DNA from 2 places in the Effusibacillus lacus genome. Region 1 is predicted to be linked to the other one. Evidence: a T-box and tRNA genes for the amino acid it is inferred to sense, from the RefSeq annotation. Region 1 holds a T-box; the other holds one or more tRNA genes.

The links. A T-box is a leader RNA that pairs with one kind of tRNA and senses whether it is charged. The one in region 1 lies ahead of pheS (phenylalanine--tRNA ligase subunit alpha), so its partner is inferred to be a tRNA-Phe.
Region 2: it has a tRNA-Phe gene. The T-box ahead of pheS (phenylalanine--tRNA ligase subunit alpha) is inferred to sense a tRNA for this amino acid. The anticodon was not compared.

Annotation. Positions count from the first base shown of each region.
Region 1 covers NZ_BDUF01000060.1:35,587-51,528, forward strand. Annotated here, with positions in the region: gene thrS (threonine--tRNA ligase) at 1-841, shown strand, start outside; gene EFBL_RS12055 (EAL domain-containing protein) at 1,096-3,189, shown strand; gene EFBL_RS12060 (SpoIIE family protein phosphatase) at 3,222-4,619, shown strand; gene EFBL_RS12065 (ATP-binding protein) at 4,658-5,146, shown strand; gene EFBL_RS21895 (methyl-accepting chemotaxis protein) at 5,153-5,482, shown strand; gene EFBL_RS12075 (STAS domain-containing protein) at 5,479-5,781, shown strand; gene EFBL_RS12080 (putative bifunctional diguanylate cyclase/phosphodiesterase) at 5,840-7,624, shown strand; gene EFBL_RS12085 (TrkH family potassium uptake protein) at 7,887-9,230, shown strand; gene EFBL_RS12090 (potassium channel family protein) at 9,244-9,894, shown strand; gene EFBL_RS12095 (TrmH family RNA methyltransferase) at 9,927-10,739, shown strand; gene EFBL_RS12100 (TIGR03943 family putative permease subunit) at 10,857-11,717, shown strand; gene EFBL_RS12105 (permease) at 11,720-12,631, shown strand; gene EFBL_RS12110 (DUF2512 family protein) at 12,668-13,039, shown strand; T-box leader at 13,161-13,446, shown strand; gene pheS (phenylalanine--tRNA ligase subunit alpha) at 13,932-14,969, shown strand; gene pheT (phenylalanine--tRNA ligase subunit beta) at 14,981-15,942, shown strand, end outside.
Region 2 covers NZ_BDUF01000014.1:64,934-80,875, forward strand. Annotated here, with positions in the region: gene EFBL_RS03650 (S8 family peptidase) at 1-2,174, opposite strand, end outside; gene EFBL_RS03655 (AAA family ATPase) at 2,177-3,160, opposite strand; gene EFBL_RS03660 (hypothetical protein) at 3,188-3,424, opposite strand; gene rlmH (23S rRNA (pseudouridine(1915)-N(3))-methyltransferase RlmH) at 3,979-4,458, opposite strand; gene EFBL_RS03675 (CxxH/CxxC protein) at 4,455-4,637, opposite strand; gene EFBL_RS03680 (hypothetical protein) at 4,782-5,072, shown strand; gene EFBL_RS03685 (S1C family serine protease) at 5,164-6,327, opposite strand; gene EFBL_RS03690 (hypothetical protein) at 6,533-6,751, shown strand; gene EFBL_RS03695 (MBL fold metallo-hydrolase) at 6,806-7,630, opposite strand; gene yycI (two-component system regulatory protein YycI) at 7,650-8,456, opposite strand; gene yycH (two-component system activity regulator YycH) at 8,461-9,732, opposite strand; gene EFBL_RS03710 (ATP-binding protein) at 9,734-11,497, opposite strand; gene yycF (response regulator YycF) at 11,503-12,189, opposite strand; gene EFBL_RS20445 (hypothetical protein) at 12,430-12,606, shown strand; gene EFBL_RS03720 (hypothetical protein) at 12,603-13,139, shown strand; tRNA gene EFBL_RS03725 (tRNA-Phe) at 13,203-13,278, opposite strand; gene EFBL_RS03730 (AMP-dependent synthetase/ligase) at 13,386-15,191, opposite strand; tRNA gene EFBL_RS03735 (tRNA-Asp) at 15,777-15,853, opposite strand; tRNA gene EFBL_RS03740 (tRNA-Glu) at 15,928-15,942, opposite strand, start outside.

The DNA of each region.
Region 1 (15,942 bases):
GCACCGCTACGAAATGTCCGGCACACTTTCCGGATTGCAGCGCGTCAGGGCCATGACCCTGAACGATGCCCACATTTTCTGCCGCCCCGACCAGATCCAGTCGGAATTCAAGAAAGTGGTCGAACTGATCCTGCAGGTGTACAAAGACTTCAAGATTGAAGATTACTGGTTCCGTCTGTCCTACCGGGATCCCAACAACACGGAAAAATATTACCAGGACGACGAGATGTGGGAAAAGGCGCAGTCCATGCTGAAAGCGGCCATGGACGAGATGGGGCTTTCCTATCGGGAAGCGGAAGGGGAAGCTGCTTTCTACGGACCCAAGTTGGATGTGCAGGTGAAAACGGCCATCGGCAAAGAAGAGACCCTGTCCACCGTTCAACTTGACTTCTTGCTCCCACAACGGTTCGAGCTTGAATATGTAGGCGAAGACGGAAAGATGCACAGACCGGTTGTGATTCACCGGGGAATCCTGAGTACCATGGAACGAATGACCGCTTACCTGATTGAAGTGTATGAAGGAGCATTCCCTACCTGGTTGGCTCCCGTGCAGGCCAAGGTACTCACCATTTCACCACAGTTTGAAGAATATGGACAGAAGGTCTATGAATACCTGAAGCGCAAGCGAATTCGTGTGGAGCTTGATACCCGGAACGAAAAGATCGGGTACAAGATCCGTGACGCCCAATTGCATAAGATTCCTTACATGTTGGTGGTGGGGGCGCAGGAAATGGAGAACGAAACTGTATCCGTACGCAAACGGGGCGCCGGTGACCAAGGAAGCTTTAAGTATGAAGAGTTTGCGGAAACGATTCTGAATGAGATTCATGAGCGCAGATAGTTGTCTTGCCGGTGGTGTCAGACATCACCGGTTTTTTTTATAAAAAAACAATTTGTTCACATTTGGCGGTTTGGTGGCAAACCTGAGGAAGTGCGGCAAATCAGGGATTCGACAAATATCGGGGAATTTCCCGATATTTATCGGGGAATTCCCTTATTTTCGCAATTTTTTTCCATTATGTACTCTGAACTTACAATAAGAACAAATTGCAGAAACAGTTTGCGTTCATTCAGTGCCAATGAGGAGAGTTTGTTATGGAAGTTTTGCGAAGAACCCCACAGTCCAAGCTGAGTGAGGAAGAGTTGCGGCTCGCCATCCAGGTGTACAAAACCACGTCGGAAGGGGTAGTCATTCTCGATGCGACCGGCAAAATTCAACTTGTGAATCCCGCGTTTACTGCCATTACTGGCTATAGCGCGGAAGAAGTGATCGGTCAAAAACCGCCCATCCTGAAATACGGACGACAGGGTGCCGGATTTTACGCCAACATATGGGCGACTGTTCACGATGCCGGAAAGTGGCAGGGCGAAATTTGGCACCGCCGCAAGAATGGAGAGATCTACCCGACGTGGGTTACCGTCAGCGCGATTCGGAATGAAGCGGGATCCATTACTCATTGCGCTGCAGTTATCTTAGACATCACCCGGCTGAAAAGAGTTGAAGAGCAACTGCACCTGGTGTCCAAGGTGATTGAAAACACAGTCGAAGGTATTGTGGTTACAGATATACACGGCAGCATTCAACTGGTAAATCCCGCGTTTACCGCAATTACCGGCTACAGCCCGGAAGAGGTGATCGGAAAAAATCCGCGCATCCTGAACTCCGGACGTCATGACGCCGAATTTTACATCAGCATGTGGGCGTCGATCCATGAGACCGGAAAGTGGGAAGGAGAAATTTGGAACCGCCGCAAGAACGGCGAGATTTATCCGGAATGGCTGACGATCAGCGCCGTGTCGGATGAAATGGGCAAAATTACGCACTATGCCGCCACCTTCACGGATATTACCGAGCGAAAATCGTATGAAGAACGGATAGTGTACCAGGCCCATCATGACACTCTGACCGGACTGCCCAACCGTACGTTTTTTCAGAATCTGACTTCCCAACTGGACCATGCCAAACAGCAAAACCAGATGCTGGCTGTCCTGATTATAGATTTGGATCGTTTCAAGGGCATAAACGAGAGTTTGGGTCACTCTGCCGGCGACCGGCTGCTGCAAGGGGTTGCCGAACGGCTTAAAAGCTGTGTACGTGACGGGGACATTGTCGCCCGTCTGGGCGGAGACGAATTTGCCCTGCTATTGACGCAGATTACGAGTGAAAAAGATGTGGTGAGGAGGGTGCGGCACATTGCCGAGGTATTTAAAGAACCTCTAATCTGTGGAAGTGAGGAAATTTTCACTTCCATGAGCATGGGGATCAGTTTGTATCCGGCTGACGGAAAGGATATGGAGGAACTGTTAAAAAATGCGGATACGGCCTTGTACCGCGCCAGGGAACTGGGCGGCGGCCATTATCAGTTTTACACACCGGAGATGAACTCGAAAGCGTTCGAACGGCTGGCGCTGGAAACCGATTTGCGCAAAGCGTTGGATCGTCAGGAATTTGTCCTTTATTACCAGCCGAAGGTGGATATGCAAACAGGTCAAATTGTCGGCATGGAAACCCTCATCCGATGGGAGCACCCTGATTTGGGGACGGTTTCACCGGCAGAATTTATTTCTCTGGCAGAGGAGACGGGATTGATTATCCCGATTGGGGAGTGGGTTCTGCACACCGCATGCAAACAAAACAAAGCCTGGCAGCAAGCCGGTTTTTCACCTCTTCGGGTGGCGGTCAATCTGTCAGCCCGTCAGTTCCGGCAAACGGATTTGGTGGCAACGGTGGCGCGGGTGCTGCACGAAACGGGACTGGATCCCGAATATCTGGAACTGGAAATTACCGAGAGCATCGCCTTGGAAAATGCGGACCGGACAATTGCCACGCTCAATGAATTGAGAACACTGGGAGTCCGAATTTCGATTGACGATTTTGGAACGGGCTACTCTTCCCTCAGCTATCTGAAGAAGTTTCCGATCGACACGTTAAAAATTGACCGTTCTTTTGTCCGAGAAATCGACACCAATCTATCCGACGCAGCCATTGTCACGGCCATCATCACACTGGCGCACAGTCTGAATCTGAAAGTCGTTGCCGAAGGCGTGGAAACCCCTGTTCAACAAGCATTCCTGCTGAAACAGAAGTGTGATGAAATGCAAGGGTATCTGTTCAGCCGACCGGTGCCGGTCTCATCGTTCGAAAGACTGATGGCAGCGTCAACAAAGGGGGGGAGTGCAAATGACTGAACGAGGCGGGGGGTGAATGCGCGTTGACTGAGATGGAACGGCTGCGTATTATGGTTAATGCTCTGCCGGATATGGTGATTTTAAAAGACGGAAGAGGACGGTGGTTGGAGGTCAATGAGGCCGCTTTGCGCTTCTTTCAGCTTGAAAAAGTCGGTTACAGGGGGAAAAGGGCTTCGGAGATCTGCGACCCGCAGAATATTTTTCACGAGATGCTGCTTGCCTGTCAGGATACCGACGAACAAACATGGAGAGCAGCCGAAACCAGGAATTTCGAGCGTGTTGTCTTGAAACCGGACGGGACATTCCAGTTTTTCTCCGTGGTCAAAACGCCCGTGTTTCATCCTGACGGCGGACGCAAGGGGATTGTTGCAATCTGGCGCGACATTACGGAGAGCAAGCTGGCGGGAGACAAACTGCAACTTGCCGAAGAGATGTTTGAAAATCTGACCGAAGGAGTAATGATTACCGACGAACGCGGAATCATTCAGTCAATCAACCCGGCCTTTACCATAATAACCGGCTACAGTCCGGAAGAAGTGGTCGGCAAAACTCCGAGGCTTTTGAAATCCGGCCGGCATGAGGGTTCCTTCTATCAAACCATGTGGGCCTCCATCCGCGAGACCGGCCAGTGGAAGGGGGAGATCTGGAACCGGCGCAAAAACGGTGAGATTTATGCGGAGAACCTTACCATAAACGCCATTAAGGACTCATCGGACAACGTGACATTCTACATAGGAGTATTCAGTGACATAACGGAGCGGAAACGGCTTGAAAAAGACGTGATTCTGACAGGGACCATTCAAAGGAAGTTTTTGCCACAGGACATTGCGGACGAGCGAATCACGCTCAAGACCATTTACCGGCCCGCCTATTACCTGAGCGGCGATTCGTACGAGTTCAGGTGGAACAAAAACAGAAACGTACTGATCGGCTGCGTGATCGATGTGATGGGCCACGGTTTGGCGCCGGCCCTGCAAAATTCCGCCTTGAAAGTGCTGTTTAACGAAGCTGCGGAGAGAAACATGCCGCTGGACAAAAAACTGGCCTGGATGAACAGGAAATCGATGTCTTATTTTGTGGAAGATTCTTTTGCGGCGGTCATCTGTTTTGAAATTGATTTTTCGCAAAAAACGCTTACATGCGTTGCCGGAGGGATTAATCACTTTCTGGTTTTGTCTTCGCAAAACCAAAGAGTGATGAAGCTGCCTGGCACATTTGTCGGCCTGTTTGAGGATGTGGAGTACGAGAGACATGTATTCCCATACCGGTCGGGGGATTCTTTCTTTTTCATGAGCGACGGTTTGCTCGATCTGCTGCCGGTGCAAAACGATCAAAGGTTTACGGATTTCTCAGCGAGCGTCAGTATGCTTGAGCAGTTATCCAAAAGAGCAAGTGACGATGCAACAGCCGTCTGCATCAAACTGGCATGACATGTGGAAGTCATACACCTGACGGGAGTGGTGACTCAATGAAAAAGTCAATCGTTGCATTCACATTCAACGATTATGAGGGCTTTCAACAGGTCAGATCCTTCGTTGGAGAGTATATCAAACAAACTTTATCTGATGGCAATTCTTTGATAGTGGTTGCCGTAAACGAAGCTGTGAACAATGCTTTCAAGCATGGTGTCGCTGGAAACGGGGGATCCGTAACCCTCAAGCTGGAGGTTTTTCACGGGAAACGACTGATTGTCAGAGTCAAAGATCCAGGTCCGGGGTTTCCAGTAAAAGAAGCGCTGCTGAAATTGAACAATTTCCGACGAGCCGCTCTCGAAGACTATTTGTCAGACAGCGATCTGCTGAAAGAATCGGACCGCGGATTGTTCATTATGAAATGTGCCGCTGATGCAATCAGGTTCAATGCGAAGGGCAACCAGGTCCTGCTTGTCAAAAAAATTACGACAACTGCCGGGGACACATGCGGTTTCGCACAGAACGCCGCCTCTGAAAAGTCCTAAAGTGAGGTGGCGGACGAAGTTCGCCAATTGGCCGAACAGTCCAACCAGGACGCGTCCGAGGTAACCGGGCTTGTTCAAAAAATACTGGGAAGTTCCGCGAATGCGGTTCAGGCCATGCAGCAAAGCCGCATCGAGGTGGAAGAGGGGGGGACGCCAGCAATATTGAAGCTACGGCGGCCAGTTCGGAAGAAGTGGCGGCATCCACCCAAGAAACGTCTGCCGCTGTGGAAACAATTGCGGCGGCCTCCCTGGAATCGAGTGCGATGGCAACTGAACACAAAACCGCCGTTGAAACTTTTAAGCTTTAACAGGGTGAGAAAGGGGAGCGGATTATGATCAAGGATATCAAAGTCACCAATGATCAGGTTATTGTCATCCTTACGGGAAGTATTTATGTGGGGGAAGCCACGGTGCTCCGGGAAAGGCTTTTGGAACACGTGGAAAGAGGGCTAAGGCGTTTCGTCATCGATATGTCGGATGTCGACTATATCGACAGTTCCGGTTTGGGGGTACTGGTGGCTCTGCAGAAGAGAGCTCTGCAAAACAAGGGTGGCGTGGTGATCAAAGGTCTTGCAGGCACCGTCAAAGAACTGTTTGAATTGACGAGACTGACGAAAGTCTTTGAAATCCAGTAATTCGAGATGCGTCGGATCGAAACGGATTTTCCGAATCCCGCCGGGGGGAGGGTTCCGAATGGAAGATCAAATGAAAAGCAAGGAACAACTGATTGCGGAATTAAAACAATTGCAGAAGCAGATTGAGGCCCAACGGGAAGCTGCAGAAAAAAACCGCAGCAAGCAGTCGGATGAACATCTGCGACTGGTGGCGGACGTGTTTGAAAGCACGCTGGAAGGGGTCATGGTTACGGATGCAAAAGGCACCATCCTGTTGGTGAATCCGGCTTTTTCCATGGTAACGGGATACAGCCCTGAAGAAGTCATTGGAAAAAACCCGCGGATTTTGAACTCAGGGAAACATGACGCCGAATTTTATGTCAACATGTGGGCCTGCATCCATGAATGCGGACACTGGCGCGGAGAAATCTGGAACCGTCGTAAAAATGGGGAAATTTACCTTCAACTGGTAACCATTTCCGCCATTAAGGACGAATCCGGCAAAACTCTTTATTACGCCGCCGTGTTCAGTGACATTACGGAACGCAAGCGTTATGAGGAGCAAATCAAGTATCACGCATATCACGACAGTCTGACCGGTCTGCCGAATCGCCTGCTGTTTCATGACCGTCTCAGCCAGGCGTTGGTCCATGCAAACCGGAACCGGCAAATGGTGGCTGTCTTATTTTTGGATCTGGATCGTTTCAAAGTCATTAACGACTCGTTGGGTCATGCAGTTGGCGATCTTTTGCTGAAGGCCGTAGCCGAACGGCTCACCGGATGCCTGCGCGAGGGCGACACGCTGTCCCGGTTGGGGGGCGACGAATTTACAGTTATCATACCCGATATTGCGGAAGAAAAGGATGCCGCCAAAGTGGCGAGAAAGATCATCAACGCCCTATTCCCGCCGTTTGTGTTGGATGGCCATGAATTTTTCGTGAATACAAGCATTGGCATCAGCCTGTACCCAGTTGACGGCACAGATATCGAAACTCTTATCAAAAACGCTGATGCGGCCATGTACCGCGCCAAGGAAAGAGGGGGCAACCACTACCAGTTTTACACACCGGACATGAACGCGAAAGCGGTGGAAAAACTGGCGATGGAAACCGACTTGCACAGGGCGGTGGATCGGGAGGAACTGACAGTCTGCTACCAGCCGCTGGTCGGCTCGTTTGACGGTCGGATTGTCGGTGCCGAAGCCCTGATACGCTGGCAGCATCCCGAATTGGGACCGGTCTCCCCGGCAGAATTTATCCCATTGGCGGAAGAGACGGGATTGATCACCCAAATCGGGGAATGGGTGCTTCGTACAGCCTGTAAGCAGATGAAGGAGTGGCAGGAAGCAAATTTGTCCCTTGACCGAGTCTGCGTAAATCTCTCGGTGCGGCAATTACGCCAGGACGAATTGGTGGCGACAGTGGTGTCTGCATTGCAGGAAACGGGACTTGCTCCCAATTGTCTGGAGCTGGAGATTTCCGAAAGCATCACCCTGCATAATCTCGAACAGATTATCGATACTCTTCATAACTTGCAGATGTTGGGGGTTCGCATTTCAATCGACGACTTCGGAGCCGGATATTCTTCTCTCATGTATCTGAAAAAATTCCCGATTGATACGATTAAAATCGATCAGTCACTGGTTCAGGACGTAGTCACGAATTCGGATGACGCGGCGATTGTTGCAGCGGTAATCGCTCTCGCCCACACGTTAAAATTGGAAGTGGTCGCGGAAGGTGTAGAGAATGAGGCTCAGTTCGAATTTTTAAGCTCGTGTCAGTGTGACATCATACAAGGGTATTTTTTCAGCAAACCTTTGTCTGCAAAGAAATTTGAAGAGTTGCTGCGGGACAATAATGCATAGGATTGCCGGCCCAAACCACTAACAGCTTCCGGTGGTATCCAGACACCACCGGATATTATTATGTGTAATTGCGGAAAATTTTGCTTAAATAAGAAAGAGAAGGGTAAACCCTCAAAAACGGAGTTTTTGTCAATTTTCATTTGCAAAAAACAGCCAATCCAGGGGTCGCTTCTTCAATGGGTTAAGAGTATGCTAGTTTCATTATTTCCCATATTGGGCATTCTACAAGGTGTGCTTCCCGATTGAACCAAGGAGGAACCTCATGGCGAAAACGACTTTGGAAAAATGGTTTACTCCCGCACGTATCCTGACAGGCGGTTTTGCGACGTTAATCCTGATCGGGGGAGTTCTGCTGAGCCTTCCTTTTGCCTCTAACAGCGGCGAGGGATTGAATTTTCTGGATGCGCTGTTTACGGCCACCTCGGCTACCTGTGTAACGGGTTTAGTTGTGGTCGATACTTTGACCCAATTTAATCTGTTCGGCCAATTGGTCATCCTGTCCCTGATCCAGATCGGGGGGCTTGGGTTCATGACGGTCACCACATTTATCATTATTTTTACCGGCAGACGGATCGGGCTGCGGGAGAGGCTGGTCATACAGGAAGCTTTGAATGTCAACTCCCTGGAGGGTGTCATTCGCCTCGCCAGAAATATCGTGTTGATCACGGTTGCCATTGAGCTGTTTTTTGCAGCCATTCTGGCGTTTCGGTTTTCCATGGACATGCCCGTGGATCGTGCGATCTATTACGGAATCTTCCATGCCATCTCCTCCTTCTGCAATGCGGGCTTCGATTTGTTCGGCAATTTTAGAAGCTTGACCGGTTATGTTACAGACCCGACAGTCAATATTGTGGTCATGATTCTCATTATTTTAGGAGGTCTGGGTTTTACCGTAATGGTGGATGTTTGGAAAGCGCCCCGGCCGGAGAAATTGTCGCTACATACCAAGCTGGTGCTTACCATGACCGCGACCTTGCTAATTGCGGGAGCCATCGGCTATTATCTGCTCGAAATGAACAACCCGAAAACACTGGGGCCTTTGGCATGGAATGAAAAGCTTCTGGCCGCCATGTTTGCGTCAACAACCGCAAGGACTGCGGGGTATGCAACAATCGATTACGGTTCTCTGACCGATGCTTCCTTGCTTTGGACCATCCTGTTGATGTTTATTGGCGCATCACCAGGTTCAACCGGTGGGGGCATCAAAACTGTCACTACCATCGTGATCCTGCTTTATGTCATTTCAATCCTTACCGGTAAAGAATCTACAGTTGCGTTTCGAAAGCGTCTGGACCCGAGAACCGTCCATAAGTCGTTTGCGGTGGCTGTCATCTCGGCAATTTTGCTTGTAACAGTCACTTTTGCCTTGACGCTGACGGAAGACAAGGAGTTTATCAGGTTGTTGTTTGAAGCCACATCGGCATTTGGAACAGTGGGGTTGTCGACGAATCTGACACCGGAATTGACGCCCTTTGGTCGAATTATTGTAATGCTGATGATGTTTGCAGGACGGGTGGGACCCGTCACGCTGGCTCTGGCCCTGACCCTGCGCGCACAGCAAAAAGCGATGATCAAGTACCCGGAAGAGAAATTGTTTGTAGGTTGAGGAGGTTGCTTTGATGAAACAATACGCCATTATCGGCATGGGCCGGTTTGGAACCAGTGTTGCCAAAACACTTTATGAAATGGGATATGAGGTGTTGGGAATCGATTCGGATGAAGACCGGGTCCAGGATGCGGTGGATTTTGTAACACACGCAGTGACTGCTGATTCAACGGATGAGAATGTGCTGAAGGCTCTGGGAATCCGTAATTTTGACGTCGTAGTGGTGGCAATCGGCGCGGATATTCAGGCATCGATCCTCACCACCCTGATCTTGAAAGAGCAGGGCGTGAAACAGATTGTAGTCAAAGCTCAAAACGAACTGCACGGCAAGGTTCTGCATAAAATCGGCGCTGACAAAGTGGTATATCCGGAGCGAGACATGGGAGTCCGGGTGGCCCATAACCTGATCTCCCCCAACATTCTGGACTATATCGAACTGTCACCGGAGTACAGCATGGTTGAAATTGTAGCCAACGAAAAAATGGTCGGGAAGACTCTGGCCGAATCGGATATCCGCCGGAAGTTCGGCTGCACGGTGATGGCAATCAAAACCGGTGATGAGATCAATATCTCCCCAATGGCCCATGACAGGATTAAGCAAGGGGATATACTGGTGGTGGTCGGCAAGAACGACAACCTGCAGGAGTTGGAAGAACAAGCATAAAAAATGGACTGCCATTACATAGGGAAAGGTTGATGGAGTTGGATCGTATCACCTCCACCCGCAACGATCGGGTTAAGGAATGGGCTTCGCTGAATCAGAAGAAGTTCCGGGACAGGACGGGTCGATTTTTGATTGAAGGGATCCGGCTTGTGGAAGATGCACTGGAATCGGATGCCCCGCTGGAAACCGTTTTGGTTCTGGAGGAGCTTCTGCCCACAGGACGGTTGGACCGGATTGTGAATTTGGCGAACTCCTTGAATATTGAACTGATACATGTGACACAGGCGGTCATTGACCATCTGTCAGACACCAAATCTCCCCAGGGGGTGATTGCGGTGGGACATCAGTTCCACCATGACCCGGAAGGGCTGATTTCCAGACGGGAGACACCTCTGTATCTGGTGCTGGACAATATCCAAGACCCTGGAAACCTTGGCACAATGATCCGCTCCGCTGATGCTGTGGGGGCAGATGGTGTGTTCGTCGGCGAAGGCAGCGTGGATCTGTATAACCCGAAAGTGGTTCGCGCCACCATGGGGTCTCTGTTCCATCTGCCTGTTATGGAAGTTCGGTTGACAGACATTTTGCCCATATTGAAACAACACAGGGTGACTGTCACAGGCACTTCGACCGACGCAGTATCCCCTCATTTCGCCAGCGACCTGTCAGGTTCGGCCGCAATCGTGATCGGTTCTGAAGCGCACGGTATTTCCGAGGAAATTCGACATATGATTGACATGTGGATTTCCCTGCCGATGCCGGGGAAAGCCGAGTCCCTCAATGCGGCCGTGGCATCCAGTGTGATTTTGTACGAAGCTCTGAGGCAAAGGTTGACCAAACAATAACTGCTTCGCCTGTGGATACGATTTCCTCAGGCGTTTTTTCTTTTCTTTAGCAGAAAGGATTGTTAGGCTGGTTGTTGAAGTTTAAAGGGAAGACGTTTGCAAGGAGATTTGTGTCTAATGGATCGATTGAACCTGAATATTGGGCGATTCCTGCAAGCCATGATCTTGACCGTTTTTGTTGTCCTGTTGTTGAAATTGTTATGGACGGGGGAGATCCGCAAACTGGTGGCTCCTCACATTACTTTGCTGCTTCAAATTTCAACAGGTGTTCTGATCATTATGGCGATATACGTTTGGATGAACGTCAAAACGAAAGATCATGACTGTTCGTGTGAGCATGATCCTAATCACAGTCACGGCCATGATCATCAGGACAAACCCGGGATTCTGTGGGGAGTGCTGCTGCTGCCTGTGATCCTTGGACTTGCCGTTCCCACCCAATCCCTTGGAACGGCTATGCTAAACAGCGGTATGAATCCCAAACCGGCCAATGTGAAAACAGTGGATCTGGCCTCTGTGCCAAGAGTCAAAGTGGAGGGGATGCCGCTTCCGCCAAAGCCGGAACCAGGTTCGGAAGTCACCATGTATGAAGTGATGAACAACATCTTGATTGCCCCGGAGCATTACTTTAATCAAAGATACCGATACATAGGGTTTGTTTACCATCCTGTCGGCTGGCCGGAAAACCGGATGATTCTGGTGCGCTATGTGATGGTTCATTGCGCCGCGGATGTCCTGGCTGTCGGATTGACTGTGGAAGCACAGGACGCTGGCAAATATCCGAACGACACATGGGTAGAGGTTGATGCGACCCTGTCCACCCGCAAAGCGCCAGAGATTGATGAAGAAGTGCCGGTCAGCTGGTACTACGGGTATGAAGAGAAGCCCGTACTGGTGGCGCATGAAATCAAAATCATAGAAGAACCCAAGGATCCGTACATTTACCCATTTGGGTTTAACCCGGCGGGAGGCAACTGATTATGTGGCAGTCAGCACAAACGATTTTTCTGTCCATAGTCCTTGAATCGTTGCCGTTCATTCTGCTGGGTGTGATTCTCTCTTCCCTGATTCATGAGTTTGTGACCGAAGAAAAAATGCTGCGGTTTCTCCCGAAAAACAAGCCGTTGGCAGTGGTTGCATCGACGTTTCTGGGAATGTTTGTACCTGTGTGCGATTGTGGGGCTGTTCCGGTAGTCCGGAGCTTGATGCGAAAAGGGGTTCCCGCCTCAGTTGCCATGTCGTTTACATTGGCGGCCCCCGTGCTGAATCCGATTACGATGCTGTCCACGTACGTTGCCTTTGGCATGACTGCCTCGATGATGTGGGCCCGTTCCGGGGCGACGTTTGGGATCGCAGTAGTCATTGGCTGGATGCTGCTGATGATGGAACGTCGAAGGAAGGAATCGGAAGACGTTTCCAAGGAATCCCCTGTCACTTTGCCCTTGACAGAAACGGCCGCAGCCATAGAGATCCGAACCCATCGTTCGTTCCGGAAAGTGTTTGGTTTGGTTACGAATCATACGGTGACGGAGTTTTTTGAGATAATGGGTTTTGTTGTCATCAGCGCTTTCGTTGCGGCGATCCTGCAGACCTATGTTCCTGCTGCAGTACTTTCACCTATAGGAGAACATCCGGTAGGGTCGGTATTAGCTATGATGGGTCTTGCCACCCTGTTGTCATTGTGTTCTACAGCCGATGGGTTTGTCGCCCGCTCCCTGGCGGGCCTCACAACAAATGGGGGGCTCCTGGGGTTCCTGGTAATCGGACAGATCATCGACATCCGAAACATACTTCTGCTGCCGCGAGTGTTCCCGAAATCTTTCGTAGTCATCACATTTGTCGTGGCTTTCTTGCTGACTTTTGCTTTTGGAATCTGGGTTAATACCAGGTAATTCGGGCAAGCTACCGCATAGGAGGTGCATGATTCCGTGCGGTACGGCCATATCGGCTCATTTCTCGTAAAATGGCTCGGAACGGTTGCAGCTGTATTGTTTGTGGGTCTGTTTTTTCCCTTGTTTGGAGTCATGAACTTGCTGCAAGCCGTGTTGTTGGGGACAGTCATAACCATTGTCGGATACGTGGCCGATCTGTTTCTCCCCCGGATGACCAATCAGATCGTGGCCATCTCATCCGATTTTGCAATGGCGACGTTGGTTGTGTATCTGGCCAATTTTCTGTTTCCGGGTTTGCGTGTCACCTGGACTTTTGCAATTATCACAGGATTCATCGTGGCTGGTGTGGAAATTTTTTTTCACGCAAAATTTGTGGAGTCAACGGGAAAGCGGGAGACAAGCCCTTGAACAGGCCACTTGTCAAACATGCCCAATCAAACACGCCACTTATCAACACGTTACCAAACAAGTTACCGAGGCTTGCGTTCCATGCCGGACTGTACTATACTAAGTAGCAAACTTATGACTGTGAACAGCGATGCAGGAGAGAGTACGAACAGCAGGGCCTTTCAGGGAGAAGATGCCGTAGACTGAAAGCATCTTTAAGGAACACTGTCCGGAAGTTCACTCCGTAGCTGCCGCCTGAACGTTGCCACTTAAACCTAGCCATCCAAATGTTGCGGTGAAAGTCGTCACCTGTAGGGCGGGCCGGGAATTCCCGTTATCCGAAGGAAGCGAAGCAGAGGCATTTTGTGCTGGCAGTCTGCTTAATCAGGGTGGTACCGCGGATTGGAATCGAACCTTTCGTCCCTTTCGGACGAGGGGTTTTTTTGTTTTTTATGGTAATGAAAGGAATATCTTTTTTCCTTGTGTGGGTCTAAACAACGGCAGCATTCAGGTGAGTTAATTCGTTAATCTGCTTGGGATGAGGAAATAACGGCACGGAGTACCGTTATTGTGAACCACCTGCTGACTTAACGGCCCCCAGTGCCGCTATTGTGAACCACCTGCTGACTTAACGGCCCCCAGTGCCGCTATTGTGAACTACCTGCTGACTCAACGGCACAGAGTACCGCTATTCGGAGTCAGATCACCTGGAATGGAGGAATAACGGCACAGAGCGCCGCTATTCGGAGCCAGACCACCTGGAATGGAGGAATAACGGCACCTAGTGCCTCAATGCGGGTCCAGATCCCCCGGAGTGATGAAATAACGACACCGATGGCGGTTGCAGTTCCGGGCGGTGGGAGCCCTTGGTTGAATGTAACACTTGTTAAGTGCAATACCGAGGAGGATCGACATGAGAGAACAACTGCAAGAGCTTAAAGACAAGGCACTGGCCGAGTTGGCCAAGTGTTCCGACCAGAATGAATTGAACGAATGGAAAGTGCAGTACTTGGGCAAGAAGAGTGAATTCACTTCCATTATGCGGGGAATGGGCCAATTGACCCCAGAAGAGCGCCCGGTTATCGGTCAACTGGTGAATGAAGTGAGAGGGGCGCTGGAGCGGGCTTATGAAGCCAAGGAGCGGCAATTCAAGAGGGAAGCATTGGAGCAGAAATTGCAATCGGAGTCGATCGACGTGACCTTGCCTGGGAGAACGGTGCCAGTGGGTACACTTCATCCCTTGACCCGGGTCATCCAACAAATTGAGGACATTTTCCTCGGCCTGGGATTTGAAATCGCGGAAGGTCCTGAAGTGGAAACGGACTATTACAATTTCGAAGCGTTAAATATGCCAAAAAATCACTCTGCCCGTGATATGCAGGACACATTTTACATTACCGACGAACTGTTGATGAGAACCCATACCTCGGGCATCCAAGTTCGCACCCTTGAGGCGAAGAAAGGGGCCGTTCCGGTTCGAATTATTGCCCCTGGCCGGGTATACAGGAGGGATGACGATGATGCGACCCATTCCCATGCATTCACCCAGATTGAAGGACTGGTGGTGGACCGCAATATCCGGATGAGCGATCTGAAAGGGATCCTGCTGACATTTGCCCGCCGCATGTTTGGACCGGAACAGCAGATTCGTCTGCGCCCCAGTTACTTCCCGTTCACCGAACCAAGCACTGAAGTGGACGTAAGTTGCTATGTGTGCCACGGGGACGGATGCCGACTCTGCAAACATACCGGATGGATCGAGATTCTGGGAGCCGGCATGGTGCATCCCAGGGTGCTTGAAATGGCGGGTTACGACTCGGAGGAATACACCGGATTCGCATTCGGTATGGGAATTGAGCGGATTGCCATGCTGAAGTACGGCGTGGACGACATCCGTCACTTCTATGTGAATGACACTCGCTTCCTGAAGCAATTCGCGAATCGCGGGTAGGAGGGACGATCATGAAAATATCTTATAATTGGCTGAAAGAATATATAGACCTGGGTCCTGACATGACCCCTGAACAATTGGGGGAACTCCTGACCAACCACGGAATCCCCGTTGAGGTGATTGAGCCTTTAAACAAGGGAATCAAGGATGTAGTAGTCGGTCATGTGCTGCACACGGAACCGCATCCAAACGCGGACCGTTTGCGGGTCTGCACTGTGGATGCGGGCGGGCCGGATAAGCTGCAGATTGTATGCGGGGCACCCAACGTAAAACCCGGCCAGAAAGTTCCCTGTGCGGTCGTAGGAGCCGAACTGCCGGGCGGGGTCAAAATCAAACGGGCCAAATTGCGTGATGTGGAGTCCCAAGGGATGCTATGTTCCGCAAGCGAATTGGGGATGGATACCCGATTGCTGCCGAAAGAGCAGACGGAAGGCCTCTATATCCTTCCTGAAGATGCTCCTGTCGGGGAGTCCATCCTGAATGTACTGGGTCTTGATGATGTGGTAATGGAACTGGAACTGACTCCGAACCGGGCAGATTGTTTGAGCTATCGGGGCGTGGCCTACGAAGTGGCTGCGCTGCTCGGCAAGAAACCCAGGTTTGAGGAAGCCGTTCGCACACCTAATGCGGGTAATGGCGAATCACCTGTCAAGGTTCGCATCGAATCGGCCAACTGTATTCAATACTCGGCCCAAGTCGTCAAAGGAATTCAGGTGAAACAATCCCCTTTGTGGATGCGGATGCGCTTGCTGGCTGTGGGAGTCCGTCCAATCAACAATATTGTGGATGTGACCAATTATGTGATGTTTGAGTACGGCCAGCCGCTGCATGCATTTGACCTGTCCGAAATCACCGAGTCAACGATTGTGGTGAGGCAGGCGGAAGACAATGAATTGCTGGTAACCCTGGACGGTCAGGAACGGAAACTGGATTCGTCGATGCTCGTGATCGCAGATCCGAAACGGGCTGTGGG
Region 2 (15,942 bases), on a different contig from region 1:
TGCCGATTTCTGCGAGTACGGCGTGGTTGCGCCTTATAAGAAAGCGTGATATCAATGCGAATATCAAACGCGTCTCCAAGTCTACGTAATTCCTCCGGGATTCTAACCTCGTATATATGAACTTGCTTGCCGCTAATCCGTACTTCACCTTGCGTAATCAACGTAATTCGATATGGATTATTTTCAGTCGCTCTCTTCAAATCTGGAACTCCATATCCAATATGTCGCAGAACAGAAGTCGGATCAGGCCAACGACTTGTCCAGTCTGGCCACCTTGCGGACTGTATTAATAATGCCCGATAAAGCAAGGTGGATTCGTCTGGAAACACTCTTTGAATTCCGGCAAGAATATGAGAGACTTTGGGAGCGGCAAAAGAAGTACCAACCTGATCTCTTCCAACTGCACTACCCCCGTACAGATTGGATCGAATTAACTGCGGACTGAGTTCGGGACGGTTCAGAATACGTCTCGGTGTACCGCCATCATGTGCAACGCATCCCCCATATTCTACGACTTCAGGCTTAATGGTCTGAAATATTCCAGGTCCCGTACAAGAATATGCGGAAGGTTCGGATGTTTTGGAAAAACTGTAATAAGGACTTGTTATATCAGCCAGTCCAATAGAACCTACTGTGATTGCTTGCAAACTCTGAGCCGGATTGGCAATCCGGGATGATGGCTCCAATAAATAATCAGGATAATTCCTACCACTGTTCATGTGATCGGCAATCGCCAATCTAATAACCGGTCTTCCTCGGCTGTATAAAGGTAGATTCCCGGCGGAAATGACAAATAATACGTCCTTCTCCCAACTCAACTGATCAATAGCCGCCGCCCAAGCACTCATGTGTACTACTCGGCAAGGGTTTGTGCTATTAATCGAATGGTTGAATATCTTGGTTCTCCTCGGTGAGGAATGAAAATATTCGACAATTTGACGCATCAAAATTGGCTGAAATAATGAGCTCGGCATTCCATTATTGTTATCAAGAACTCTGGCATTCTGAATCCAGATATTATGGTGGACTTGTCCAGATCTCGGAATGTCGCGAGGGTATAAAACCGCACCCGCAACTCTCGTTCCGTGTCCGCCGGGATAATGATCTGCAACATCTGTAGGCGAGTTAATCCAACTTCTTGAGACCGTTTGATCGATAGCTTCTTTCAAATAGATATGTCTTTCTTGAATTCCACTGTCAATGATACAAACTGCCGGAGCATCTTCACTAGGACTGTTAAAGATCAATCCTTCATTGATCGTCTCATCTTGATCAATCTCAACCGGTTCATGCTTTTCAATTCCGTCAACCTCGCTAATATCAAAGACATAGGGATGATTCTCAACTATATCTTTGAACCCTTTTCCTGATATTCTTACTTTCACTGTAAAGCTATCGGGCATGCTGGATAGTAATTCAGGGTTCTCATGAACTGGCCCTGATATAACCTCGCCTTGATAGGAACGAATAATGCGCAGTAATTGATCGTAGCGCTGGTTCATCAATTCATCCCACATGTCATAGATCTCATTCCGCTTCTTGGTCCAAGTTTCCACAGCTCTATTATATGCTACTTCAGATTTATAGCTGCTTCTTCTATTCTTAGGGTGTACAGGCACTTCTTCTGTCCCAAGACATGCTATACCAATTTCGACAACCATCTGATCATAGTCCTTTATGATCGGCCAGTCCCGAAGCAGAGCTTCGGACAGAATTTTCTCACGTCTCCAAGCGACACCTGTTACAATATCCCACAATCCAGCGACCTGATGTTGAGCTCCCGCGGCAAATTTCTCAATTTTCTCTTTAAGAGTCACAAGGGTCAAATCACTGGATGATCCGATTACAAATCCGTCTTCAAACTCCCCAATGACTTCAATCCCATATTTCCTCAGATCTTCGACAGGCAGTTCTCGTGGATCAATTTGCAAAAAAATAGACAACGCTTCCGGCATCTCCGGGAGGTTGTCTAGTTGTCTACGCTGCCTGTTGAGTAACCATTCCTCTGAAACTGCCGATCCTGCTCTACTTAGATGCATTGCATGACTTTCTCGATTATCTCGAAAGTACTGGGTCTGCGTATTTTTCTGAAAATTTCGAGGTTTTTGTTTTTTCACCGGAGCGTCTTTGATCAGTCTTAACTGGATATGCTGGAATGGATTTTGCTGTGACAAACTTATCTCACCCCGTTATGTTCACGAATAGATTGAACCAACACTTCTTGTGAAATTATCTCATCGGCTGATAGTATCACTCGCTTAGCCGCATCTTGAGCAGCTCGGACAATCTGTGCGGCTGATAATCCGGCGGATTCTTGAACTATAATATCCCAATCAAACTCTGTGGTTTGTAATGCCGACAGTGTCATTTGAACTATCTGTTTGATCTCCTCAGCTCCTGGTTTAGGTATCTCAAAAACATCATCAAACCTGCGCCAAACGGCCGGATCCAGTTGATTAGTTAAATTCGTCGCTGCTACAAGCAAGCCAGGAACGTCATATTCATCCAGGAATTGGAGAAAGCTATTGACAACCCGTTTTATTTCGCCAACTTCTTGCCCAGCAGAACGGGATTTCGCGATCGCGTCACATTCGTCGAAAAACAATACACAGGGGCTCTGTGCAGCCGAATTAAATATCTCCCGCATATTCGATGCGGTCTCACCAAGTAACGAGGACACCATCGCATCGAAACGAACTTTCATTAACGGAAGACCATTACTCCAAGCAAGCCTTTGCGCCCCCAATGTTTTCCCGCAACCCGGAGGACCATAGAGCAATATTTTACTTCTTGGTTTCAGTCCATACAGAGCCAGGCGTTCCCGAGCAGCATATTCCTTTTCGATCCGTTCAAATCTTTCCTCTACTGAAGGGGGCAAAATCATCTCATGCTTCAATTGCTCAGGTCCCAAATAGGTAACAAGAGGAGAGTCATTTTTCTTGTTCCTTGGAAGTACACTTAATACGTTCGGCTTGAATTCAAGCACAGCTGCCGATTGAGTGTCCGAAAAACCGGCCAAAGTCGTCTTTAGCTCCTTAGCAAGCGACAAATGACCCTTCTTTTCTTCATCCTGGACAATTTGAGATGCAATCTTTCGCAAGTCCTCATGATTTCCGGAAGATATTGCGCGAAACAGCCGTTTCATCATCGTAGCGTTCACGTTTAACCTCCTTTCCTCGTTCTGTTATTATATGATATTCGTATGAACGTAAGTCTGGTTCATTATGTTTGCTTGCATGGAGGAAGAAGTCAATCTGCCCGGCAGCGCCGGTTTGAGCATTGGGTTCGTGATGATCGACGTCTCAATACTTTCCCAATCACATGGGCGGCAGTTATAAACATAAGGAACTTGTTCCACCTTCACGACTTCGGACGGGATGACTTTCACTGTTTCGAACGTCGGTTCCTCAGCTAAAGGGTTCACTGCAATCTCTACCTCGTTAATTATCAACAGCTGGTCAGGGACGTTTCTCGCTTGAGGCTCCGAACCGCTTGTGCTGGGCAAGGCGGAACTGCACTTCGTACCATTTCACTTTGGTAGAGAGCTCAGCTATCTTCTGTTCTAGCGAGAGACAACGACTCGGCAGTTCTTCAATTGAGTTTGAGATTTCGATCACTGATTTCTCGATCACTGTATTGGCCATGCCTTTTGATTTCGACAAGGAGTGCATGATGTCCTGCACAATATTGAGTAAACATAAGATAAAACGGTGAATGGTGCCCATGTATTGTTATTTTCATCAATATTTTCTCTAAATAATTCAACTGCTTCTTGTATCTCCAAAGTTCTCACTCCCTTATGTGGGATCCGTTCTACTTTTAGCAAAATGCTCGTAAGCGTAACAAGCCTTCGCTGGCTTAACAGCCCGCATGAAAACACCTGCCAAGTGATCTTTGCCCAGTGTGGCCTCACCCCCACCCTCCCCCATGGGGGCGAGTTTCCGCCCCCGGCAAACGTGTAAAGTCAAAAATTCGCCGTTACTTGTGGTAAGGTTCCCCGCGAATAATCCTCATCGCCCGATAAACCTGCTCCAGCAAAATCACCCGCATCATCTGGTGCGGGAAGGTGAACTTGGAGAAGGACAGCTTTAGGTGGGATCTCTGCAAAACAGAGGAATGCAGCCCCAGGGACCCGCCGATGACAAATACCAACGAGCTGAAGCCTTGGCCGGTGATCCGTTCCATTTGTTCCGCCCAGGCTTCCGAGGAGAAAACTTGTCCTTCTATCGCCAAGGCCACGACATAGTCCCGCTCCTTGATCTGGGCCAGGATGCGGGCGGCTTCCTTTGCTTTGATGGCTTCTTCCTGGGCGGGGGAGGCGTTGTCCGGAGTCGGCTCGTCCGGCACCTCCACCATCTTCACTTTGGCATAGGCGCCAAGCCGCTTTTCATATTCGGCCGCCGCTTGTACCCAATACTTTTCTTTCATCTTTCCTACAGCAACTACCGTAATGTTCATACGTCGAAGTCCGCCCGGGTAAGCAGATATGCAGCCGGTTCCCCACAGAATTTGCACTTGGAGCGAGGTTCCTCAAACACTGTTGTTTCTTCGATCAATCGCAATTCCGGCGCTTCTTCATAGGTATCGACGAATTCATCAATTGCAAACTCCACATGTTCCTTGCATGCTGTAATCATGGGTCGCACCTCCGTACCCCAGATATTATATCATTAGCCTTACAGGTTTTTTTAAAGCGACAAACCTGTAGTGTTGCGGTATACTTTAGGGGGAAGTTTACCTTATTTAACTTGAACGCAAGAACCGCAAAAGAGGTGATGCCCATGCACCAGGAAAAAAGAATTGCGGAATTGCTCGGTACTGTGGGAATCCTTCTGGTCACAGCAGCAGAAATCAAGCGGGATATCGAAGTTCTCCAGCAAGACTTTGATAGCCTGAAGCAGGACATGGCTTCTCTTAAGGGAGCCTTGGACCGAATCGAAGAACAGCGCATACTTGCCCAAAGTCCTTATGGGATCGGGCATTTCGGAAGCACAAAAGACGGCGCAACATTAAAGTCCGATAGCATAAGAAACCAACGGATTTTCCGTTTGAATTCAAAAACCGATACATAAGCCCTACAAACCAACGCGCGTTGGGGACGGGGGCAATTCAACAATCTAAGGCCCATGTCACTGACATGGGCCTGCTCCGTTTCCTGTCTTTTTACTTCAGTTCCATCAATGTTACCGAAACCGTATTCTCTTTGTTCTCTCTGTAGAAGGTGACTTGGACGGTGTCACCCGGTTTTTTCGAAAATAGATATTTGCGTAAGTCGAGGAAGGTATGAATCTGCGTATTGTCGATCTTGAAAATCACGTCGCCTGCCTTAAGGCCTGCTTTGTCAGCGGGGCTTCCGGGCGTGACATTGCTGACGACAACCCCGTAGTTAATGGGAAGGCCGGATTTGTAGTTCTCCGGAATGTCTTTGACATCCCATTCCACGCCAACTCCAAGTGCCGGGCGAATCACCTTGCCCTTGGACATCAACTGCTCGATAATCGGTTTGGCTTCATCGATCGGGATGGCGAATCCGAGCCCTTCAATGCCCCGTTCCGCAATCTTGGCGGAGTTGATCCCGATCAACTGCCCTTTAATGTTGATCAGCGCACCGCCGGAGTTCCCCGGATTGATGGCTGCGTCCGTTTGCAGAACCGGCTGTTCATGGACCACACGTCCATTCTGGCCGTAGATCTCCATCATTCGCTTTTTGGCAGAGATGACACCCACCGTTACGGTTTGCTCAAACTCACCCAGCGGGTTCCCGATGGCAATTGCCGGTTCCCCGGTTTGCAGCGCTTCCGAACTGCCCAATTCCACCGGTTTGATCTCTTTGATCTTGTCTGTGGGAACCTGCAGAACCGCCAGGTCGGTCAGTTCATCCGTTCCCAACACTTTCGCCTTGATATGCTCGTCATTGACGATAATCTCCACATCGGAGGCGCCATCCACCACATGGTTGTTGGTCACAATGTGCCCTTGGTTATCGATGATCACACCGGATCCTTTGCCCGCTTCCTGTTTGAGGCCCCGGTTGAAGTACCCTCCTACTTTCTGGATGTTGACAACAGTTACTACCGCCGGTTTCACCCGATTCACCGCGCTTACGATACCCGTTTCCACGTTGTAGGCCACCGTTTGTGACGGCAGCTTTCCGTTGGAAGAAACCACTTGGCTGGCTTCCGGCAATTTGATCACGTTCGCTTTGATCATGGCCGGAACCATCAGCAGGGTGCTGCCTGACCCCACCAAAGCGGCAATTATAACAGATGCCAGCCAGCTTCCGGACCGCTTCCGGGGCTTGGCATCAAAATCGTCATAGAATCCCATACAGAACCTCCCCATCAGGAAATCTGATGCCGTAGTATTCACCACGGCACAGTATCATTATACCGGGCTTTCGATTTATTTCTCAAGGACTCGAAAGCCATTTCCATCAATTGTTCAGAAACGGCGACTTTTCCCATACAAGGTGTTTTTCGCCGCTTAAGGACGGTCATACTATTCTTAACCCTTTGTACAGGAGTGAAACCCTATGAAAAAAAGCCGACTCCCATCTGAGGTCGACTTTCTTGCACAGATCGCCGATCTGAAAAAGGTGGACTACAAGAATACGCTGATTCTGACGGCGCTCATTGATCTGCTGGTGGAAAAAGAGCTCATCAGCCGGCACGATGTCATCCACAAAGCCCAGGTCCTTGACGCGGAGTTGGAAAACTCCATCTCCGAGAAACTGACCCTGCCCCAGCACTAAGAGCAACTATTGCGCCAGGCAAGTCAGACCCAGTTCCGCAGTTCCGCTATGCGCTTATCGGGGTTTGATCTCAAAGAGAGCCGTCGGCTTATTGGGGTGAGTGCGGTGCAGTTGCACTTGCTTGCAAGCCGCATCCAGGATTCCTTGAACCGTCATTTCCGCCAGATCCGGGTAGTTGTTCTCCTGCGACAGATGCGCCAGGAGCACATCCTGTGTATATCCGCTCATAATGTCGATCAACGCCTCACCCGCTGCCTCGTTGGACAGGTGCCCCTTGTCGCTGAGAATCCTCTTTTTCAGATACCAGGGATAGGGACCGACACGAAGCATGTTGATGTCGTGATTGCTCTCAAGTATGTAGGCATCCGAATCCGCAATCGTCTCTTTCACACGGGAGCTCATATACCCGAGGTCGGTTGCCAGGGTCAGTTTGTTGGACCCGTGGTAGAAGACGAATCCGACGGGTTCTCTCGCGTCGTGGGACAGGGGGAAAGGTTCAATCAACAGATCGTCAAACTCCAGCTTGTCCCCCACGGATATGACCTTCCGCTGCTGATCCGGATAGTCTTTCAACAGCCCGTGCAGATCCTGCCACGATCCTTCGGTGGCATAAATCGGCACTTCCAACTGTTCATACCCTTGCTTTCGCCGTTCGCCAGCCACTTTGCGTGCGACCACGCCCACCCCTTTAATATGGTCCGAGTGTTCGTGAGTTATGAGAATCGCATCCAGTTCCGACAAGGATACCGAGATCTCGTTCATGGCCGCTTCAATCTGCTTGCAAGCAACCCCCGCGTCAATCAAGATCCGGGTGTTCTCCGTTTCCACATACACCGCATTCCCTGAACTTCCGCTTGCAAGCACACTAAACCGCAGCATTCCATGTCCTCCTGTTGCCTCATCTCGCCAGTTCCACTTCACCGGTAAAAGCATTCACATAGAAAACTTCCCGATCGCTGAGAATCCGCCACATGGGAATCAGGTACCACTCGTCCGCGTTGAACGGCCGGCTGTAATATCCCAGACGGATCTCATGTATGACCCTATTATCGGTTCTCTTCTCCGATTTGTCCATCTTCTCGGACAGGGATCGCAGAGCGTGAATGGCCGATATCACCTGTTTTTTGCTGCCGCCTTCGCCTGTTACGTCCAATGCCACCTGATGATAGCGCATCACTTTGCCGTTCTGTACAATCACTTCCAATGGGGCGGAGAAAAACGGGTATCCGTTATGGACCTGAAGATAGAGGAGGGACCCGGAACCTTTTCCGTCCTGGATTTTCCGGTCATATTGGTAAACTTCCTTCGGCCAGATCTTGGCAGCAAGCTGGGAAAGCAATTTGTCGCCCCCCTTCTCCTCTTCCATTGGGACAGTCAGATTCAGACTCGACACTCCAACGCTTACTCGCCCCGGACCTTTATACTGAAGAGTGTCCACTTCCCCGATACGCTTTTCCCACTCTTTCTCCGGAGTCGCAAGATAGCGAACCTGCAGGAACCCCAACTCTGGAGTTTGCTTGGGAGGGTCGGTGCGAAGCTCCCAATTCTGGGAGGCCAGTTGGTCCCGGACCTCGGCCAGTTGTTCGGCAAAGGACTGAACATAGCTTGCCTGCTCGGTCCTCATTTTCCAGTACTGATACCCCAGGACGAGATCCAGAAGCAGAAATGTCAAGATGAGATAAGTCTTCGCACGGCTCCAGTCCACCTGCTCACTCTCCCCTTTCCTGCCAGTTCTTGCCGGTCCGGGCATCCAGCAGCCTTATCGGAAGCTTCTCGTGCTGCACCACCCATACGGGTTGCAGCCGGACCTGTCTCCCCTCTTCCTGGACTGCATATGCCAGGAAGATGTCAATGGCACCTTCCCTTGCTGCAGCGGGAGGAGGCAAGATCTCCACGGTCTCTTCCTTTGTTTCCGCCCCGATGTACCGAATGTTGCGCTGCATTTCCATGACCTCATTGCCCTTTAGATCCACTTGAATTCCCGTATCGCGGGGAAGCACCGGTATTCCGTTTCGATACTCGGTGAACAGATATTGCCGGCTGTCCTCGCCCCAACTGGCATGCAGACGGCCGATATAATCGCCCTGCATGCCACCGTGCTCGTTTATGAACGCTACCGCCCGTTGAAAGGAATTGTCCATGTTGGCTGTTTTCGATTGTTTGTCAAAGGGCAGCGTATTGGTGTACCGGATGGTCCTGGAGGTGATTTGGACCGTCCGGTTTCCGTCCGTGACAATCAGCGACCCGTCCCGCTCCTGGATTCTCCGGGTAAGAGTGGGATCGACAAAGAAGGTCCGCCCCAGGGAATCCGCCGGAAGTGTTGCCCATTCGCCTCTGATCACCGGAATCTTGGTTTTCTCATTTAAGACAAGAAACGATTTTGGGTTGCCAGGCTGCTCCACATATTTCGGCAGACTGCCCCATTGGGCCAGTTGGTCGAACAGTCGGGTCTGGCTCCCCAGTTTTCCGCGAAACAGGGGCTGTGAATCGTTCATAAAGACGATATAGCCAACCCCGGCTGTGTCCCGATAGACCGTAATGGATGTCACTTTCATCTGGATGCGGTTGGTTTCCAACAGTTTCAGAATTTGCGAGACTTGCTCTTCATTCAGGGCAAACCCGAATTCAAATTCCAGATACGGGCCCGTACGAATCCCTTGGTTCATCGGTTCCGGAAAGACGACCGCTTCCATTTCCCGTACGGCTGACATCCGCAGTTCGTTCCATGCCTTTTCATAGAGATCGGTAAAGGGGCCTGCAATCCGGTAGGTCTTGTCCTCAAGACGAGCCTGAATCCGGACCGGAAGGAGCATTTCTTCCGCACTTCTGCCAATGCCAAATGCAGGATTGGGAAGAAAACCTCCCTGATCAAGGGATTCAAACACAGGCGTATTGTTCCATAGGCCAACCGACAACACGATTGACAGTGTTACAAGAAAAGCAAGCAAACCGGTTTTGAAAGATTCCATACGTTTGTGCATCTTAAGCGGCCCCCTCCTTCACACGGGGAAGGGTAAAGGTAACAGTTGTTCCCTTGTCGACCACACTTTCGATCCAGATGCTTCCGCCGTGAGCCTCTATGATCTGTTTGGCAATGGAGAGTCCCAAACCGGTACCGCCCAATTTTCTCGAACGGGCTTTGTCGACCCGATAGAAACGCTCAAAGATCCGGGGGAGATCCTTTGCGGGGATTCCAATGCCGGAATCTATTACCTTTACTTCGATCAGCTCCTGTTTGGCAGTTGCGACCAGCCGGATAATGCCTTGAGCAGGTGTGTGTTTGATCGCGTTTGTCACCAGGTTGTCAAGCACCTGGTCCAATTTGTCCGGATCTGCCGCCACCAAGGGAAGTGTGGAGGGTGCCTCCACAAACATGGAAATCTCCTGCTGGCGACATTGAAACGCAAACCGGTCGGCCACATCATCAAGGATCTGTACCAGATTGATATTTTGAAACGTCCACTGCATCTTGCCCGCATCCAGCCGGGACAGCTGCAACAATTCGGTGACCATGCGCACCATTCGCTCCGTCTCGTTTTGAATCACCTGCAGGAACCTTGTCCGCAGGACAGGTTCCTCGGCAGCTCCATCGTTAAGAGCTTCCAGGTAACTTTTGATGGTGGTAAGCGGTGTCCGGATCTCGTGGGACACATTGGCAACAAAATCGCGGCGTGCCTGTTCTTCCCGTTCTTTCTCTGTGATGTCCCGGATCACAATGACAAAGCGGGTAGTTCCTTTCTCTCCCCGGATAGGGGACGCATACGCCTGGAGAATGCTTCCTTTGGGTCCGCGAAAGTGCATCTCCCGTCCGGCCATTAGCGGCAGGGGGGTATTCGGATCTTCTTCCATCATTAACAATTGGGTAATCGGAAGACCTACCGGATCGTCCTCGCATCCGAGCAGTTGCTTGGCAGCCGGATTGATCAGGACGATTTGATTGGAGGAATCCACTGCAATCACCCCATCACTCAGGTGCGTCAGGATCGCCTCCAGTTTCTCCCGTTCCTGTTCGTTCTCATCAAGCGCCCCTTTTAACCGGTACACCAGGTAGTTGAACGTCTCCCCCAATTGCCCGATCTCATCATCGTTTCGTACCTGCACCACCTGATTGAAGTCTCCCCTTGCCATCGCTTTTGCTTTCTTCGTGATCTCCACGATAGGGTTTGTGATGGTGCGGGCCAATGCGACCCCCAGGATGGCGGTTAACACAAGAGCAATCAGAAGACCGGTGTAAAACATCATGTTGAGTTCCTTGATGGTCTTATAGATTTTGCTCATGGGAGCCACCATGTAGACGGCTCCGATCACTTCCGTTTCGTTCTTGATCGGGATGGCCAGAAACGTGTACCGTTGGCCTGATTGCGCATCTTCCCGAATCACTTCGTCCTTGCTGCCCAGCAGAGCCCGGGTCACTTCTGTCCGCAAACGTTTTTGACCAATGGTTGACTTGTCACCGGAAGTGGCCAGAATCGTTCCGTTTTTGTTCAGGACATAGACCTCCGATTCCGAGGCAAAGGAAGTGATCAGGTTGTCAATATCTTTTATCGTCTCCGGAGTCATGTCTTTCTCCATATAACGCTGCAGCTGTGCAGACAGGAATCGGGCCTGTGTGTTGATGGTTGTCGAAAAATTTCCAAGGAAATAGGAGTTCACCGACCGGATGAAATATACCCCGATCAATTGCATCGCAAACAGGATCAACAGCAAGTAGATCAACACCAGTTTCCCGCGAATGCTTCGGAACAAGCGATCTACCTCCTCATACAATATCCGACCCCGCGGCGGGTTAGAATGTACTCGGGATTGCTGGGGTCCGTCTCGATTTTTTCCCGCAATCGCCGGATGGTCACATCCACTGTCCGGATATCGCCCAGGTAATCAAATCCCCACACTTCATGCAGCAAATGTTCCCGGGTCATCACTTTCCCCGGGAAACGGGCCAGGTAGGCCAGCAGTTCAAACTCCCTGTGGGTCAGGTCTACAAGTTCTTCTTTCTTGTACACCTGATAGGTGGAGGTGTCGATCACCAATTCCCCAATAGTATAGCGAGGCTTGGTGAAGGCAATGGGTTCTGCATATTGCCGGCGCAGGTTGGCTTTCACACGGGCCACGAGTTCCCTGGAAGAGAAGGGCTTCGTGACATAATCGTCCGCCCCTATCTCCAGACCGAGTACTTTGTCAATCTCTGAATCCCGCGCTGTCAGGAAGATGATCGGCACATCCAGAAAGGAACGGATCTCCTGGCAGATCTGAAAACCATCTTTCTTGGGCAGCATCACGTCCAGCAAAATCAGGTCCGGTTTCTCGGCGTTGGCCAGTTCTACCGCTTCTTCTCCGTCATTGGCAAGACATACCTCGTAGCCCTCTTTTTCCAAAGTAAACTTCAATATATCAGCAATCGGCAGTTCGTCTTCCACCACCAGAATTTTGTGATTCACACTTGTCACCCTTTCTTGGCATTCCTACCCTCTTATGTACTTCCATTGCGGGTCCAAAATTCCTTCATCCAGAAAACTTTGGCATTTCAAGGACACAAATGGAAAGGTTCATCTACAAGTTCTCCGCTTCAGCATAGGAAGTCGCTGTCTGGCAACACTAATAGAGGGGAAAAATTGGCTTTTCTTAGCCACGACACCTGGTCTGGCATGCATGGGATAGACAAACGAGGTGATACCGATATGGAACACGAACCTGATGTGCAAGCGGTATTTGAGAAGCAGCGTCTGGAACTGCTCAAATATAAGGATCGCCTGCCGCGCAGCATCGAGCCGGATGAAGCGGAAGCAAGAGGTCAACACTTGGCGGATACACTCGAAGCCCACTTTGACTTGGGGAAGGAGGAACAAAGGCAATGACCGATATGAAAAAGACCAACAACAATAACGAACAGCAGCAGGGTCAGGTGCAAACCTTACGAATGCAAAGTACTGACGGACGGAATAACCAGATGCCGCAGGACGAAGTGCAGCAAACCATAAGTCAGACGCTGCAGGATCGCTCGGATGAGTTTGACCCCAAGAAGGAACAGGCAATCCTGGCCTCCTTTGCCGATCCCGATGTTGCACAGAAAGCATCCAACGAATTGAAGAAAATGGGGATCAACACCGTGCAAATTGATCGTGTATCCCCGTACCCCGGGCAGCCGACGCAAAATCTCAGGAACCCCATAACCGGAAACATTCCGTCTCTTGGGGAGCTGACTTTAGGGATGGATGCCATTTCCAGCCGGGATGCCGGGGTACTGATGGCGGCGGATCCTTCTGCCAGCGGATACGCCACTACAGCGGATGACGTATCCGGGGAGGACATTCTGCTTACGGCCGTCGTTCCCAAAGACAAGGTGGAGCAGGCAGTTCAGGTAATCCGCTCCCATGGCGGCCATACATAGGAAAAAAAGAAGCGAGCCGAATCGGCTCGCTTCTTTGACTTATGTGTATTGTCCCAAATGAAATGGTGGCTCGGGACGGAATCGAACCGCCGACACGAGGATTTTCAGTCCTCTGCTCTACCGACTGAGCTACCGAGCCACAACGCTATTTACTATACTTGACAAGCGCATCAATGTCAATCGTTTTTGGCTTGTACATTATGGCAGACACACCAACCCCTTGCGGGGCTGGTGTGTTGTACGAGCTTAGATTTGCAGATGGCCGGTGTCATGGCTGGGATGTGTGTGTCCCTGTCCGTCCTGGATGGGGACATAGTTGGTTCCGTTGTACATTTCTTCGATCAGATGGCCATATTTTTGCAGAACCGTCTTGTTGCGAACCTTCATCGTGGGAGTCAGTTCCTCCCCCTCCAGTGTCAACTCGTTCGACAGAATGACCGCCCGTTTGGGTTTCTCGAAGTCAGCAAACGGCTCCGAATACTTAATCACTTCCTGGCGAAGCAGCTCCCGGATCTTCGGATGGCTTACCCATTTGCCTTGATCGTCTCCCAGTTGCAGTTCATCCGCGACGGATTTTAAGGCGAGAAAGTCGGGAACGATCAAGCAGGTGACATATTGTCTTTTATCTCCGATCAAAACGGTCTGTGAGATGTAAGGGCTAAGGGATATGGAGTTTTCCACCGGCCATGGAGCCACATTTTTTCCGGTGGCCAGAACGATGATGTTTTTTTTGCGATCCACAATCTTTACGTACCCATTGTCGATTTCGGCGATGTCTCCCGTTTGCAGCCAACCGTCCGGGGTAATCGTCTTGGCGGTTTCTTCCGGATTCTTGTAATAGCCCATCATGACGTTTGGTCCTCTCACCAACAGTTCCCCATCTTCCGCCAATTTGATTTCCACTCCGGGAATGGGGACTCCTACCGTTCCTCTACGCAGCTTGCCAAACGGGTTCGTGCATATAACGGGGGATGCCTCCGTCATTCCATACCCTTCATAACAATCAATGCCCGCCTTCCCGAAGAATTCGGAGATGTCGGCCGCCAACCCGGCACCGCCTGACACGATGAATCGGAGATTTCCGCCCAAGCCTTGTCTTACTTTTTCATAAATGAGCCGGTCCACGATTCGATAGGCCAACCCTGAGCGTGTTTCATTGGCCAGACCCCGTTCCAGTACCTTCCTTATCAGCTTCGGGGATTGTTCCACTCTTCCGTGGATACGGGCATAGACTTTTTCCAGTAATCTGGGGACGGTGCAGAATACAGTGGGACGTATCTCCTGCAGATTGACTTGAATGGTTTCGATGCTTTCGGCATAGGCAATGGTTGCCCCCGATGATAAGATGGCGTACTGGCCGACGGTTCGTTCGAAAATGTGGGATAAAGGAAGATAGGACAAAGCGATATCAGTCGGATGAATGGGTAAGCAGGACAAGCTGGCGCGGATGTTGGAAGTGATGTTGGAGTGGGAAAGCATGACGCCCTTGGGAGTTCCGGAAGTGCCTGAGGTGTGTACGATTGTCGCCAACTGGCTTTCCGGGATGGCGGCATAATCAGGTCGGCCCAGAGTGCCCTCCTGCTTCATGCCAAGCTTCAGCACGTCCTTGAAGGGTAAGATGCGGTCGGCACACTCATCTGCACAGTCTGTTTCCGGTTGAATAAGAATTGCGCATTTCAGTTTATCGGGCCAGATTTGAAGAATTTTGCCAAGTTGTGTCTGGTCCTGCACTATTAAATATTCCACGTCGGCATTTCGCAGAATAAACTCAACCTGAGGTGAAGGCAGTGTCGGGTAGATGGGAGTCACCACCGCACCCAATGACAGAACAGCATAGTCACTGATGGCCCATTGCGGGCAATTGTTGGAGAGAAGACCCACTTTATCGCCCTCTTTGACCCCAAGCGATTTTAGTCCGATCGCGAAGTATTGAATCTCATTCCAAAATTCGGCATAGGTAATGGAGTGCCATTGTCCATCTTGCTTGTTTCGGAGACATTCCTTGCTTGGATTGGCTCTGACTGCCTCATGCAGCATTTCCACAAGATTCATACGGTGCCTCCCTTTTTCTGTATTCTATCTATATATATTTCGACTGATGTGTTTGAATCCCCTCCGGATGCGACTGGTTCGATGACTCGTTCATTCCGTCGCCTCGTTCAGGTAGTCATCGGCGGTTCCCAAAGATCAGTGGGATTTCTCCATGTCTGGATTTTTTTACATAATGTACCTGCTGTGAAGTCTGATTTCAGGCTTATTTTTAATTTTTGGGGTGTCATGTCAAGAACAGAACTGATTTTCAGGCTTATTCAAGGGATTTTCGAGGTGTACAAGTAAGAAATGACATTTAGGACTGAAAACCAGTCCTATTTCTGGAGTACCTTTGATTCCATAAAAATAAGACTGAATTCCAGCCTATTACTGCTCAGACGAACCCGGACGTATTACAACAAATTATCTCATGCGTGTTTTCATCTGTCAGTAAACCAAATGAGAAAAGGTACCCATGAAGGGTACCTTTTCTCATTTGGCGGAGCTGACGGTATGCGGCAGTCAAGCTGCCGGCTGCGATGTGTCGCTCCCGAAGCGCAGCTCCGACGAACCCAGGTTTCTCGAATCCCTGACGGAATTTCAAAGTGGCGGAGCTGACGGGATTCGAACCCGCGGTCTCCCGCGTGACAGGCGGGCATGTTAGGCCACTACACCACAGCTCCAAAACACCCCATAAAGTGACGCGAAACGTTGTAGCGTATTCCGGGTACTTTATGGGAACCCTCGAAATATAATCTGGTGACCCCAAGGG